2 linked regions of the Flocculibacter collagenilyticus genome follow. The protein of the gene in region 1 interacts with the protein of each later gene in a pairwise test. Links are inferred from orthologs where the notes say so. Each region holds a gene or a part of one and is shown on either strand. Other genes may lie near its edges.

Region 1 (7,784 bases):
CGGTCCTATTCCAGAAATTTTATTTACGGATATTAGCAATTTAAAACAACACTATAGTTTTGTTTTAGCAGGCAAAAAACGTATTGCTGGAAGAGAAGCGCAATTAATCCGAATTATTGCTAACGATAAACATCTATATAACTTTAAATTGTGGTTAGACGTACGTTCAGGCATGTTACTCAAAGCCGCTTATGTGAATGATAGTGGTGAAGAATTAGAGCAAATTCAGCTTACCCATATTACAGTAACTGAGCAACCACACCCTGAACTTATCAAGTTAAGTGCCGCAACTTTGCCTGAGGTGATCACTCCACCTGTTTCAGCTACAAGCCAACAGGCGTCAACATCGCTAGATGTTGATGTGGTGAAAAATAGCGAGATTAAGATTAACAATTGGCGTTTTGGTTGGCTACCTTCAGGGTTTAAAGTGATTAAGTCAGATAAGCACCAGCTTTCACTCACCCGGGAAGCATCAGATTATTATATGTTTAGCGATGGACTGATAGATTTTTCAGTGTTTATACAGCGCCCCTTGTCAGGATCGTCAAATTCAGTATTAACTAAAGGTGCAATCACGCTATATAATCATCGAAACCAAGTATATGATGTGTCTGTAGTTGGTCGTATTCCTGCCAAAACTGCTCAGTTGATTGCCCAGTCAGTTTCACACAAATAAACGATACTCATTTAACTGGAAAATTATGATTGAAGAGCAAGGTGTTATTGTTGCTGTAGAGCCTTTAGCCGATAAAGGTTCTGACGCGAACTATATTTTTTGGGTTGAAACCCAAATTAAAACGACTTGCAGCGCCTGCCATGTAGAAGAAAATTGTGGTACTAGCACGGTGGCTAAAGCGTTTAGTAAGCGAAAAAATGTGGTAAGTGTAGCTTCTGTCAAACAGGCTAACGTTGGTCAACAAGTGAAAATAGGTATTCCTGAAAATACGATCGTTACTGGCTCGTTAATGGTCTATATGTTGCCGTTAGTATTAGCTATTTTAGCAGCGGTTGTAGTTGATTTTACTGCTCAGCGTTTGCTTATTGATGCTGAATGGCTAACCATTTTAGGGTTATTCGCTGGAGGGACAATGGGGTTTGCGTTTGCTCGCTGGTGGATAAAAAACGGTACAAATGCGAGTGACTATCAAGTCACGTTGTTGCAAATCTTACCTGAACATATTCCTATTAAAGAAGTGTGATAGAAACACTGATATTAAGCGCCCACACACTCTATCTTTCCCCAGCAAAACGGGAACAATGTTAAGTTAATTTCAATTGATTGCGGATTCAGTTTGGTATTGATCGCAAAGTCTAGTAAAATTGCGCGATTAAATGCCCTTTACACGTTTAGCTTATCGCTTGTACGTTTAAAGCAACTTTCGTTTAGAACAGTAGTTAAGAATCATTTCCTATGAAAAACATACGCAACTTTTCAATAATTGCACACATTGATCACGGTAAATCCACCTTATCTGATCGTCTTATCCAAGAATGCGGTGGCCTTTCAGAGCGAGAAATGCAATCTCAGGTGCTTGATTCTATGGATATTGAGCGTGAGCGTGGGATCACCATTAAATCGCAAAGTGTAACCCTAAATTATACCGCTCAAGACGGCGAAACCTATCAGCTCAACTTTATCGATACGCCGGGACACGTAGACTTTACTTATGAAGTATCGCGCTCACTGTCCGCGTGTGAAGGTGCATTACTAGTAGTAGATGCAGGGCAAGGTGTTGAAGCGCAAACCGTAGCGAATTGTTACACCGCCATTGAAATGGACATGGAAGTAATTCCTATCCTAAATAAAATAGACTTACCACAGGCTGATCCTGATCGTGTATCTGAAGAAATTGAAGATATTGTTGGGATTGATGCAACCGATGCGGTGCAATGTAGCGCTAAAACAGGTATCGGTATCCATGACGTACTAGAAACAATCGTTAAACAAGTACCGCCACCGGTTGGTGAACCCGAACAGCCACTGCAAGCGTTAATCATCGATTCATGGTTTGACCCATACCAAGGGGTTGTATCATTAGTTCGTATTAAACATGGCCAGCTTAAAGTGGGCGAAAAAATTAAGGTGATGTCGACTGGGCAATCACACTTAGTTGATAAAGTAGGTATTTTTACACCAAAACAAACTGACACTGGCATATTAAGTACGGGCGAAGTAGGTTTTGTTATTGCGGGCATTAAAGAAATTAAAGGGGCACCAGTAGGTGACACTTTAACATTACAGCGCGCACCCGCTGAAGCACCACTACCAGGCTTCCAACGTATTAAGCCACAAGTTTATGCTGGTTTATTCCCTGTTAGCTCTGACGATTATGAAAACTTCCGTGACGCCTTAGCAAAACTAAGTCTGAACGATGCGTCATTGTTTTATGAGCCAGAAAGCTCAACAGCTCTAGGTCTTGGTTTCCGCTGTGGCTTCTTGGGTATGCTTCACATGGAGATCATCCAAGAGCGTTTAGAGCGTGAATATGATCTAGACTTAATCACCACTGCACCAACGGTAAATTATCAAATAGCATTAACCAGTGGTGAAGAGGTTACGATTGATAACCCATCAGATTTACCACCGCTTAATAATATTGAGCAAATTCGTGAGCCAATTGTTGAAGCACATATCCTTGTGCCACAAGAATACCTAGGTAACGTTATTACTTTATGTGTTGAAAAACGCGGCGTGCAAACGAATATGTCATATCACGGTAATCAGGTTGCATTGACGTACGAGTTGCCGATGGTAGAAGTGGTAATGGATTTCTTCGACCGACTGAAGTCAACCAGCCGTGGCTTTGCATCATTAGACTATAACTTTAAGCGTTATGATGCGGCAGACATGGTACGTGTTGATATTCTAATTAATGGCGACCGAGTAGATGCACTAGCCATGATTGTGCACCGTGACTTTTCACAAGGGCGTGGTCGTGAGTTAGCAGATAAGCTACGCGAGTTAATTCCTCGTCAAATGTTTGATATCGCCATTCAAGCGGTTATTGGTAACCATGTTATTGCTCGTACCACGGTAAAACAGTTACGTAAAAACGTAATTGCAAAATGTTATGGCGGTGACGTGAGTCGTAAGAAAAAGCTCCTTCAGAAACAGAAGGAAGGTAAAAAGCGTATGAAACAGATTGGTAACGTAGAGCTACCGCAAGATGCGTTTTTAGCGATTCTTAAAATCGGAAAATAAAGGCTCAACAATAAGAGCTAACTATAAGGGTTTCATTAGATATGGCGGTTTATTTCTCAATTTTTTTAGTCTTATTAACGCTAGGAAGCGGACTAATATGGTTAATTGATGCCACAGTATTTGCACCAAAACGCAAAGAAAAAGTGCTTCAGGCGCAAACAACAGCAGGTATTCAGTTTGATGCTGATACGGCTGAAAAAGTAGCGCCAAAACCTTGGTTGGCAGATACCGCTCAATCTATATTCCCTTGGATCCTCGGCATTACCATTTTACGTTCATTTTTATATGAACCATTCCAAATACCATCAGGTTCTATGATGCCAACGTTATTGGTTGGCGACTTTATCTTGGTGGAAAAATATAGCTACGGTGTTAAAGACCCTGTTTGGCGTACCAAGCTGGTTGATACAGGCTCACCAGAACGTGGTGATATCGCTGTTTTTAAATATCCCTTAGAGCCTAGGATTGATTACATTAAGCGTATTATTGGTTTGCCGGGTGATCGTATTGTGTATCGCAATAAGAATCTGTATATCAAGCCTGCCTGTGAAAATGACAAAAAACATTGTGATAAATATCACAAAATTGACATGAATAAACTCAATGAAGGTGAGTTTAAACTGGATAATGTGCCTTTAATTGAACTGGAAGAAGATTTATTGGGTTTAAAGCACAACGTATTAATTAACCCTGTTTACCCTGAATTTAAAAGCCGTTACTTCAAACAAAGTGGTACCCGTGAAGATGAATGGGTAGTACCAGAAGGGCATTATTTTGCCATGGGTGACAATCGCGATAACAGTATGGACAGCCGCTACTGGGGCTTTGTATCTGATGAGTTATTAGTAGGCAAAGCTGTATTTATTTGGAACAGCTTCGAGTTTGATAGTAGTGGCGAAAGCGCTTTGCCGAGCTTTATCCCTGTGGGTTATCGCGCTGAGCGTTTAGGCCCGATTAAATAGCATATATTTTAATGAAATGGCGGTTTTATCAGGGATGCGTTTTTCCGCCACATAGTAGAGTTAACTGAATGAATAAGGCCGTTAAGCCACTGTTTAAAAAAATTGGGTATGAATTTAAAGATGTTAGTTTATTAGAACTAGCTATGACCCATAGAAGCTGTAAAGGCGAGCATAATGAGCGTTTAGAGTATCTAGGCGATTCAATCTTGAGTTTTGCCATTGCTCATGAACTTTACAAGCGTTTTCCAAAACACGATGAAGGCGACTTAAGCCGCATGCGCGCTACTTTAGTGCGTGGAACCACACTATCAGAAATTGCATTGTCATTTGGCTTAGGCGAATATTTACGCTTAGGCCCCGGCGAGTTGAAAAGCGGTGGATTCCGCAGAGCGTCAATTTTAGCCGATGCAGTAGAAGCGATAATTGGTGCTGTATTTTTGGATTCGGACATTGAAACTTGTAAGAACTTAGTGCTCAGCTGGTATGGCCAAAGGCTTGACACCATCCAGCCGGGTTCCAGCCAAAAAGATCATAAAACTCAACTACAAGAATATCTTCAAGGGCGTAAGCTTCCTTTACCCGTCTATACTGTGATTAAAACCACAGGACAAGCGCATAACCAAGAATTTACTGTTGAATGTGAAATTGATGGGATGCGACCTATTTCTGCCAAAGGAACCAGCAGAAAAAAAGCTGAACAAGCTGCCGCTGAAAGCGCCATGGAGAAATTAAAGAAATGACAAAGCAAAATAGCCCACTAGAAGAGATGATAGCTCAGAACCTTACCCAAGGGGATGATAGCGATAGTAATGCGCCGGATGTAACTTATTGTGGTATGGTTGCAATTGTAGGTCGTCCAAATGTAGGTAAGTCGACCTTATTAAATAAGATACTGGGACAAAAAGTTAGCATTACCTCACGTAAGCCGCAAACTACGCGTCACCGCATCATGGGTATTCACACAGAAGCGCCTTATCAAACAGTCTACGTTGATACTCCAGGCTTACACCAAGAAGAAAAGCGAGCCATCAACCGTTTAATGAACCGTGCTGCGGCAAGCTCGATTGGCGATGTTGAGCTGAGCATTTTTGTGGTGGAAGGCACGAAGTGGACCCCTGATGATGAAATGGTATTAAACAAACTTATTCAGGCGCGCCGTCCAATTGTGTTAGCAATTAATAAAATTGATAACGTAAAAGAAAAAGACGACGTGATGCCACATCTACAGTGGTTATCAGAAAAGCACGACTTTAAAGACATCGTGCCCATTTCTGCTGAAAAGGGAAACAATGTCGACAAAATCGTAGACATCGTTAAAGCGAACCTGCCTGAATCAGAGTACTATTTTCCGGAAGATTATATAACAGACCGTTCTATGCGCTTTATGGCGTCTGAGATTGTGCGTGAAAAATTAATGCGTTTTATGGGGGAAGAATTACCTTACTCTGTAACGGTTGAAATAGAGCGTTTCAAATGGGATGAGCGCGGTGTATGTAATATTAACGCCTTGATTTTAGTTGAACGAGAAAGCCAAAAACGCATGGTTATTGGTAACAAAGGCGAAAAGCTAAAAGTGATTGGCAGTGAAGCCCGTAAAGATCTTGAAGAAATGCTTGATAACAAAGTGTATTTAGAGCTTTGGGTGAAAGTGAAAAGTGGTTGGGCAGATGACGACCGTGCACTTCGCTCGTTAGGTTATGGTGAAGACTAAATACAATATTTTACTCGCTATCGTTATTGGCTTAGTTAGGAGTAATCGATAATTGAATAGTGCACGACGGGAAGAACAGTCAAGCCTTGAGCCTGCTTTTGTTCTTCATCGTAGACCCTTTAGTGATAGTCGTGCATTAGTTGATATTATTACTAATCGAGTAGGGCGAGTTACTGTAATTGCTCGTGTAGGAAATAAAAAGTCTACGTTTTCCGCCTTATTACAACCCTTCAGACCGATTCTGGTTCAATATCAAGGTAATGCTGAATTAAAGCTATTAACACGCTGTGAGGAGCTTGCTTTACCCGTTGCATTAAAAGGCAACGCATTATTTAGTGGCTTTTACCTAAATGAGCTCACTCAACGGTTGTGGCCGCAAAATTTAGAATCTACCGAGTTATTTTCTGTATATAAAACCATCCTAAACAACTTAGTAACGACCGACGTAATTGAGCCTCACCTGCGTATTTTTGAAATTAAATTGCTCAATTATCTCGGATACTCTATCGATTTTGATTGTTGTTTTGATAGTGAACAAGCGATCAAAGCTGATGAATATTACAGTTATGTTCCGCAATACGGCTTTAGTTTACGAGAAACGGATAACCAACTCGCTCGTTTTCATGGTGCTAGCTTAATTAAAATAGATGCTTTTCAATTTGATTCGTCAACAGTGTTAAGTGATGCCAAACGATTAATGCGACAAGCACTTTCGCCATATCTAGGCGCAAAGCCGTTAAAGAGCCGAGATTTATTTTTAAAATAAGTACTAAGGAAATGCCATGCCAATAATGGGAATAGGCACAGATATTATTGAGATTCAGCGGGTGGAAACACAGCTTGAGCGTGGTAGTCGTTTAGCAAAAAGAGTACTGACTGAGCGTGAACTTGTGGATTTTGAGGCGCATAACCAGCCTGCCCGATTTCTAGCTAAGCGATTTGCAGCAAAAGAAGCGGCCGCAAAAGCCATGGGAACAGGAATAGGCCGAGGGATCTCGTTTCAGCATTTTGAAATTAGCCATGATGAGTCGGGCAGGCCACTGCTTGTGTTATCTGGTAATGCTGAACAACGCGCTAAAGAATGTGGAATAACCGCGACTCATATCTCAATTAGCGATGAACAGCATTACGCCACCGCAGTGGTCATACTCGAGTCGTAGCTTTGCAGGTGCAGGAGCTTCTTGATTGTAAGTAATCTAGAAGCGGGTTAACTGTTTTGCTTACTATTTTTAGTGTAGGTTTATCAATTTTTGCCGGTTTACTTGCAGAGCTAAACTATAAAACACTGCAAGTATAAACAAGGGTTACTCACAAATAGCTACGTAGCGCTCAATGACCTGTTGCCATCCAAACTGTAATGCCTCAACGATGACGGCATGACCAATCGATACTTCACTAACACTAGGCACATGGCTTAGGAATACGGCTAAGTTATCAAGGTTTAAGTCATGGCCTGCATTGACAGCGATGCCTGTGTCTAGAGCCGCTTGCGAAGCAGCAGCATATTGCGTCAACATGGCATGTTGTTTATCTGTGCCGAAAGCCTGAGCATAACCTTCTGTATACAGTTCAACTCTATCTGTTCCTGTTAGGTGTGCGAGCGCGCATTGCTGTGCGTCAGGATCAATAAATATACTGGTGCGGATATTTGCCGCCTTTAGTTTTGCAATAACGGGCAGCAGAAGTTCCACTTGGCTATGCATATCCCAACCATGATCAGACGTTAACTGATCGGGTGCGTCTGGTACTAAAGTGCATTGATGAGCGCCTGAGTTTATAACTAAATCAATAAAATCGTCTGTTGGGTAACCTTCAAGGTTAAGCTCAGCATCAGGATACTTCTCTAATAACTTAGCTAAATTGTAACAGTCTTGAGGTCGAGCATGGCGTTGATCAGGCCTAGGATGCA
Region 2 (7,566 bases), 630 kb from region 1 along the record:
ATTTATGGCTGAAATAGATGCATTAGTGATGGGAAGAAACACATTCGAAATGATTTTAAGCTTTGATTGCGATTGGCCATACTCAAAACCCGTTTTTGTACTGAGCAATAGCCTTTCATCAGTGCCTGAAGCTTACCAAGATAAAGTATCATTACTTAAGGGTGAACCGAATAACATCGTTAAAACGCTAAATGAAAAAGGCTTTAATAATCTTTACATTGATGGTGGCGCAACTATTCAGCACTTTTTAAAAGCAGACATGATTGATAAACTTATCATCACGACTATTCCAGTAGTGCTTGGTGGCGGTATACCTTTGTTTTCAGAATTGTCGGCCCCCATAAAGTTTAGGCATGTTAAATCTGAAAGGTATCTAGATTACCTTGTAAAAAATCATTTTATTCGAGAAAAATAAACTTAATGCTAAATCTAAAAAAACAAAGAACAAATCGTAGAGTTAAATTAGTGCTGATGATTCTTTCCTTACCGTTTGCACTAAGGCTAATAGAATATTTTGAAACGTTAATAGACGAGCTAACCGGTCATGAAATACCATTTCCAATCATGATATTTTTTATTAGTGCCATACTTACCGTTGCAATTTGGATGTCTGTTTTTAGGATTGTAAACAAACTGACACCAGCAAGTTGTGAAAGAGAGGGTTGCCAAGGTAGCGCCGATTTAATTATGACAGGAAGGTTTAAACCAGACTTATTTAAGTGCCGAACCTGCAACCTTGAAACTGAAGCCAGATGAATACATCAAGCGTTGATAACCTCACAAAACTAGCCGATTAACGCTAGCAGTTATACGGCTTAATATGGCTAGTTTTCATGCTCTCTGCAAATTAGTGATATGTCATTTAACGTTAAAGGCACTTTTACCAAATTACAATAATAACTGCCGTCCTCAAGCTTTCTATTGTGTTTACAGCTATGGCAAACACCAAACGTTTTCATATTATTTGTTTGAATGATTGCTTTCAGCAATGTATTAAGAGCCTGTGAAATCTGCTCTTTATTACTTTCTGAGAGCTGATCACACGCATTTACAAATAACTCACTTGGAATAACTTCACCAAGTAGCGCTATTCCAGTAGCCGTCACTGCTAAATGCGTGGTTCGTTTATCATTCTCATCTGCAATCTTCTCAACTAAACCTTTTAAAACCAATGTTTTTATAGATTGTGAAACCGTTCCTTTCGTTTGCCCCAAATACTCAGTCACCGCCATCGGCGTGTCAGAGTATTTATTACATGTAGAAAGATAATGCAAAATCTCTAACTGAACAGGTTGCAAACCATGTTCAGCTCCTGCTTTTCTTGCTCCTACTTTAAGCAACTCACTAAGTCGCTCAACGGATTTGTATAACTTGATCGTATTCATAAACAAATAGTATCGACTAAGAACAAGCTTGACAACCCTAAAATAATAAGATTAATATGGTTTCGACTCAAAACAATATTAAGGAGAAAACAATGTTTGTTACTACAATACGTGCGGTCAGTGCCAGCGTTTTAATTGCGTTATTAGGCGCTTGTAATAACAGCCCTTCAAATTCATTTACAGGCCATAATAATGTTATGCAGCCTCCTGTAAGCTTGCCAGGCGATAACTATATCAGCCCGTCATTTGAAATACGTTCAGCAGCAGTAAAATACGAGCCAGTATTAGACTCTTTTTTGTTTACCATTGAAGCGATGGATAACGTAGCATCGGTAGTTCCTACTCCCGCGGGTCAAGTAAATGGAGCCCCCGTACTTGGTTATGTATTCACGACTAACCTTTCACCTGCAGATATTGGCTATCAACATGTTGAAGGTACTGTCGCACTAGCTATAACTAGCCACCCAGACTTTGACGACACACCGCTTTGGGACGAAAACAATAACCAAGCTTACGACGATGACGGCGTGCTCTATCACTCTCACTGGGTCGTACTTGAGCAAAATGAACTTGCTACTGAAAAGCTAGCTGTTGTGCAGGCAAAAGATACAGATGTATTAACACCAACCTCACCGATGCCGATGTACCTAGACTCCCCCGGTTTTACTATTTTAGAAAAAACAGAAAAGTTACATGTCATTGTGCCCGCTAATGCAATAAATCGCCGTAATAGTTTTACTGCAAATGCGTTAACGGCATATTTAGAAGTGGATGCGAATGGTGAGGCGCCATTACTAAAAGTTGAAAGAATATATGATAGCTTTTCAAGCATACTAGAAGTTACAGGCACTGAAACTATGCCTCAGAGCAATTGGCCTGATATAACCGTAGCTGGTGATGAAGGTACGTTAAAGCTTAATGATGCATCAGTAGATTATGTAGCAGAAATCGACAGCTTAATATTTTCTATTTATACGCAGGGTAATGCCGCCACAAAAACGGTAACATCGAATGGGCAAGTCGACGGTGCATCTGTACTGGGCTATGTATTTCCAACCACCCTTTCACCAGAGCAAGTTGGTTTTAAGAATATTTCAGGTGCTACTCTTGCCTTGGCAGTGACAACACATCCTGACTTTGACGACACACCGCTTTGGGACGAGAATAATAACAATAATTACGGAGATGACGGTAAGGTTTATCATACTCACTGGGTTGCTCTTGTATCTGATGAAGAATCTCAGGCGGGCTTATCAGTTCCTTCTGCAAATACCGCAAACTTGCCCCCAACGTCGCCAATGCCCATGTATATCGACTCACCTAACTTTCATGCGTTTGCACAAGATAATTTATTACGGATTATTGTACCTACTCAAAGGGTAAATAATATAACGACATTTAACTTTGACAGTGTTACTGCGGGAATGAATGTGGATTTATCAGGCGTTGGCCCTGTACTACGGGTGAATACCGTTCACGATATTTTATCTGGTGATTTAAGTTTGCCTTACTCAGTGACACCTAAGCAATTAACTGACTATTAAGATGTAATCGCCCCCTTGCATCACAATAAAGGGGGCAAACTACTTACTGAGAAATTTTATAAGCGCTCTGAACTCGCACCCAATGTGTGCACTTGCTTAATATTTTCAACATTCACTTTAAATTTTTCTCGAGAGCCTGAAAAAGCCAACATGAGGCAACTAATCTAGAATCACGGTGATTTTAGTTAACTACCCTCAACCGCTCTTTTGGCAACTTTATAGTAAACTGGGTTTTCATGTTTTTTGAATTCGCAGAAGCATGTGTATGTGAGCTTAATGACATGAGAGTCGTCTGATAATATCGCTTTATTAATTAATGGCTGAAAGTCCACTTTCTCTTTCATCGGTTTTATTTCAGGCAGATCATAACTCAGCCCTGTGCTTAAATACGCAACCAATATTCCTTTCCATAACTCGCGTATGGCCAATTCTTCATTGTCTAAATATGGCAAAAGCATAGACAATGCGTGACACCCCGTAACCGTGTGCAAAAGAGTGAAGTCATCTTGGGCGCAAAAGGTATTTAATGCAAACGTTCTTACCGTAGCAAGATCAATGCGCTCAGGCTGGATCACAATGTTTTGCTGGTTCAACAACTCACCAATTTCATTCATTCTGTCTACAATTATTCCCGGCGAAAACGCATGGTTTACACCTATTGGAGCAACTCTTAAAAGTATCTCTTCCAAGGTTTCAGTCGTAAATGATTCATTTAAAGCGAAGGGCTGATATTCAGCACACCAATAGGCGAGTGCTATCGCCGCTTCACTTTCATTACTTGCTTCTACGGCATAAGCTAAACGAATAAGTGAGTGAAAAGCTGACGCTGAAAGACCACGAATTAAAACTGGCAATGACTGAGTTAATACGGCGTTCATTCCTTTTAACGCTAGTTCGTTTTTGAAATACCTAAGATAGCTTTTAAATTGTTTGCTACTACCTAAGTAATTGGAGATATCTTTAACAGGCGTTATATTTTCTAAACTACCGATACGATCAAGCCCATGAATACTACTTGAAAAAGTGCGTGCTAATTTAGCATCCGAAGCATTTAAACGGTTTAACGCTATTAATACCATCGGCAAATGGGTGGCAAGTCCTTTACCATATAAAGGGTGAAACTGACCGGCCTCATCAAGTAAGCTACTAAGGTTATTAGATTTATTCATGAACATCCCTATTAGTATAATAAATTATTAAGATCTAAATGACGGTACAATAACTGGCTTTCTACCTTACATAACTTCTTCTTTGTTAGCACGCTAATTCTTGTCGGGTGACGCTGAGTAAAGCCAACGGAAAAACTTATGGAAGATATAAAAACTGACGGAAAAAGTTAATCCCCGTACAGCCAGCAGAACTAGATCTGTTTCACCAACAAAATAAGTGGTATTTATTTCAAGCCCAAACAACAAATAAGTGGTAAGCACACTTGCAAACAAACTTGATACTGAACTAGCTAAACTTGATTGAGATTTACCTTGTCCTTTTGGCATATATAGTCCCTTAATACGGTTAACTGTAACTAAGTAATGTTAATTTCGGTTGGAATTGATGACGGCTCTACCAGTAAATGCATGTGACAGCGTAGTACCGTCTACATATTCTAATTCACCACCTACAGGTACACCATGAGCAATACGAGTGGCTTGAATATCATATTTAGCGCATATTTCAGCAATATAATGAGCGGTTGCCTCACCTTCAACGGTTGGGTTTGTTGCTAAGATGACTTCTTTAATATGATCACTGGCAAGTTGATGCTCTAACTCGTCTAGCCCTACTTCTTTAGGGCCAATGCCATCTAACGGAGATAACCTGCCCATAAGCACAAAGTAACGACCCGTAAACTGGCCTGTTTGCTCTATGGCAACAACATCAGCAGGTGACTCTACTACACATAATGTCGCATTATCTAAGCGACGCTGATTTTGGCAAATACTACATATCGCTTCCTCTGAAAAGGTTCGGCATTTTTCACAATGACCAACGTTTTCCATTGCAGATAATAATGCACTTCCTAACTTTTCTCCGCCCAACCGATTTCTTTCAAGAAGATGGAAAGCAATACGTTGAGCAGATTTTGGCCCTACACCCGGCAAACATTTTAGTGACTCTACTAACTCTGAAACTAATGGGCTAAATTTCATCTTATTACCTACTCAACTGAAATTTGAAATATTTTCTGCTATTTATATCACTTGAACACAACAAAAAGAAAGCCACCCTTTTATGCTTAGGGTGGCTTTCAATAATTGCTTGAGTTAATACCTCAAAAAGGCATTTAGAATGGCATTTTCATACCCGGTGGTAAATTCATGCCACCCGTTACTTCTGCCATTTTTTCTTTATTAGTTTGTTCTACACGGCGGACAGCGTCGTTAACTGCTGCGGCTAATAGATCTTCAATCATGTCTTTATCGTCTTCCATTAGACTTTCATCTAATTCAACACGGCGAACATTGTGATTACCCAACATTGTTACTTTAACCATGCCAGCGCCCGCTTCACCAACTACTTCTAGTTTTGCGATATCTTCTTGGGCTTTTTGCATTTGCTCTTGCATTTTTTGGGCTTGTTTCATGATGTTGCCCATGCCACCTTTAAACATAATCTTACTCTCTTTAATAATGCTAAATAAATCGATTAATAGCCTCAAGATATGGGCAGTTAACCTAAATTACAAGACCTAATTTAGCGGTCTAATGCTATCTTCATTTACCTGTGCGTCAAACTCTTGTTGCATAAACTGAACAACAGGATCAGAAAAAATAATTTCTTTGGCGCGACGTAACCTATATTGATCAATCTCTATTTGAATATTATAGGGGGTTTTTAGTAATTCTTGCGTATTTTCAATTTGCAGTATGACATTTTGTTGCAATGTATTTTGTAGTGCGGCTAATAGTTGATTATACGAATTTTCAGTTACTAAGTGGCTTTGCTCATTGGCGAGTGTAAGCTTAAATGTATCATCAATTTGCTCACAAACAGAGTGCAGTGCAATTTGGCGAACCCGCCCAGTCACACCAGTTCTATCTACTAAATTAGCCCACTGATCGACTTGTGAGGCGATTCTTACTTGGTCGGTGTACCCCTGCTCAGATAAAGCAATTAATTGAGGAGCTTCAGGCGGTGCTACGGGCGTTGTTTGCGCTTCCAGTTCACTACTATTTTCATCTGCGCTTTTTTCTACGGCAGTGTTATTTTCATCTGATGGACTAACTCCAGTAAGGTTTGCATTATCAATTTGCTCAATGCCTGCAGACCGTGAAGGCTGACCAAAAGGCTGTTCAACAGAGTGCTGAATGGATGATGCATTTGCAACCTCTGCGGTTTGCACAGGGCTTTGCTGTTGAGCTTGCTCTAAAGTTGAATAGGGTGATTCATCCGTTTGCTGATAGTTCGTGACAGTCGCTTGCGGTGCAGCTTCAGCATTGTTTGTTGCCTCAGGCGGCTTACTTAACTTTTTTTCACTATCCGCCTGCGTAAACGCACGTTCATTAGAATTTGTTCTAGTTGCTAGTATGGCGGCGAGTGGATCACTGTGTTCAATTGTGTTTGCCGTCAATGGCGCAGGCTGTGCAGACACCGCAGAATGGGCTTCTTGTTCAGGTAACAGGTTGGCGTCTGTTGGATTGCTGCTGAATGAGTCTTTTTCTAATGAATCGTTTCCTAATGAATCGCTACCTAATAAATCGTTATCTAGTGAGTGCCCCTTCATTGACTCGGCTTGCTGCATAATTTCAGCTTGCTGCTGCGCTAAGTTTTGACTACTTTCATCTTGATCACTGGCAGTGTGCTGTACTGTCACCGATGCTTCAACAGCCGATGTTTCAGCAACCGATGCTTCAGAAACTGGCGGCACTGATATTTCAGGAGCGCTCTTCTCAGAATAATTTGTTGATTGGCCACCAGCTTGATGAGTAGTTTGCACCGTTGCAGCTTGCGCTTGCTGCCTAGCACCACTAACAGGCTTGAATGACAAAATCCGCAGCATGACCATTTCAAAGCCAGCTTTATTGTCAGCACTAAAAGGCAAGTCGCGCTTACCATTGAGCACAATTTGATAATAAAGTTGGATATCTTCCGCCGTTACCGTATCAGCTGCATGCTTAACAAACGCCTCGTATTCTTCTTCAAGTTCAGCTGCACTAGGTAGTACTTGCGTTAAAGCAATTAAGTGCAACAAATTCAAAATATCATCAAGAATACTTTCGTAATCTGGCGCCAATAGTTCCATATCACTTTTGTATTGAAACAATTGCGCGACTTGCTGTTCAAAAATAGCTTGTAGTAATTTTACAGCCCATGAAACGTCTAATGTACCTAACATTTGATGAACTTGATCATCAGTTAACGATGCATTGGATTGCGCAATTGCTTGGTCGGTTAACGACAGCGCATCTCGCATGCTTCCTTTCGCAGCTTTTGCTAATAACTGCAGTGCACTTGCTTGTGCAGTAATATTTTCTTGCTCAAGAATAAAGGTAAGCTGTGCTGCAATTTGCGAGCGCGTTAATGACTTTAAATTAAATTGCAAACAGCGCGATAAAATAGTGATTGGGAGTTTTTGAGGATCGGTTGTGGCCAATAAAAACTTAACGTGTTGCGGGGGCTCTTCTAACGTTTTTAGT

The links.
Region 2: the proteins of recO (region 1) and recR interact in binary tests that used the Escherichia coli proteins (3 or more experiments, as listed by UniProt). The link is inferred for Flocculibacter collagenilyticus from one-to-one orthologs.

What each region holds. Positions count from the first base shown.
Region 1 is NZ_CP059888.1:3,181,378-3,189,161, reverse strand. The notes cover bases 4,825-7,784. They hold recO (DNA repair protein RecO), read left to right. Parts: upstream 4,825-5,927; coding sequence 5,928-6,641; downstream 6,642-7,784. Other genes in these bases: HUU81_RS14120 (pyridoxine 5'-phosphate synthase), read right to left, coding at 7,180-7,784; acpS (holo-ACP synthase), read left to right, coding at 6,658-7,035; era (GTPase Era), read left to right, coding at 4,931-5,875; rnc (ribonuclease III), read left to right, coding at 4,825-4,904. Outside these bases: HUU81_RS14160 (MucB/RseB C-terminal domain-containing protein), read left to right, coding at 1-676; HUU81_RS14155 (SoxR reducing system RseC family protein), read left to right, coding at 702-1,199; lepA (translation elongation factor 4), read left to right, coding at 1,412-3,202; lepB (signal peptidase I), read left to right, coding at 3,244-4,164; more of rnc, read left to right, coding at 4,233-4,824. UniProt on the Escherichia coli protein: Involved in DNA repair and RecF pathway recombination.
Region 2 is NZ_CP059888.1:2,546,019-2,553,584, forward strand. What follows is about bases 3,273-6,014. They hold recR (recombination mediator RecR), read right to left. Parts: upstream 5,080-6,014; coding sequence 4,465-5,079; downstream 3,273-4,464. Other genes in these bases: HUU81_RS11275 (questin oxidase family protein), read right to left, coding at 3,273-4,098; HUU81_RS11280 (hypothetical protein), read right to left, coding at 4,192-4,425; HUU81_RS11290 (YbaB/EbfC family nucleoid-associated protein), read right to left, coding at 5,214-5,540; dnaX (DNA polymerase III subunit gamma/tau), read right to left, coding at 5,619-6,014. Outside these bases: HUU81_RS11255 (dihydrofolate reductase family protein), read left to right, coding at 1-415; HUU81_RS11260 (hypothetical protein), read left to right, coding at 421-756; HUU81_RS11265 (MarR family winged helix-turn-helix transcriptional regulator), read right to left, coding at 825-1,385; HUU81_RS11270 (hypothetical protein), read left to right, coding at 1,478-2,929; more of HUU81_RS11275, read right to left, coding at 3,115-3,272; more of dnaX, read right to left, coding at 6,015-7,566. UniProt on the Escherichia coli protein: May play a role in DNA repair. It seems to be involved in an RecBC-independent recombinational process of DNA repair. It may act with RecF and RecO.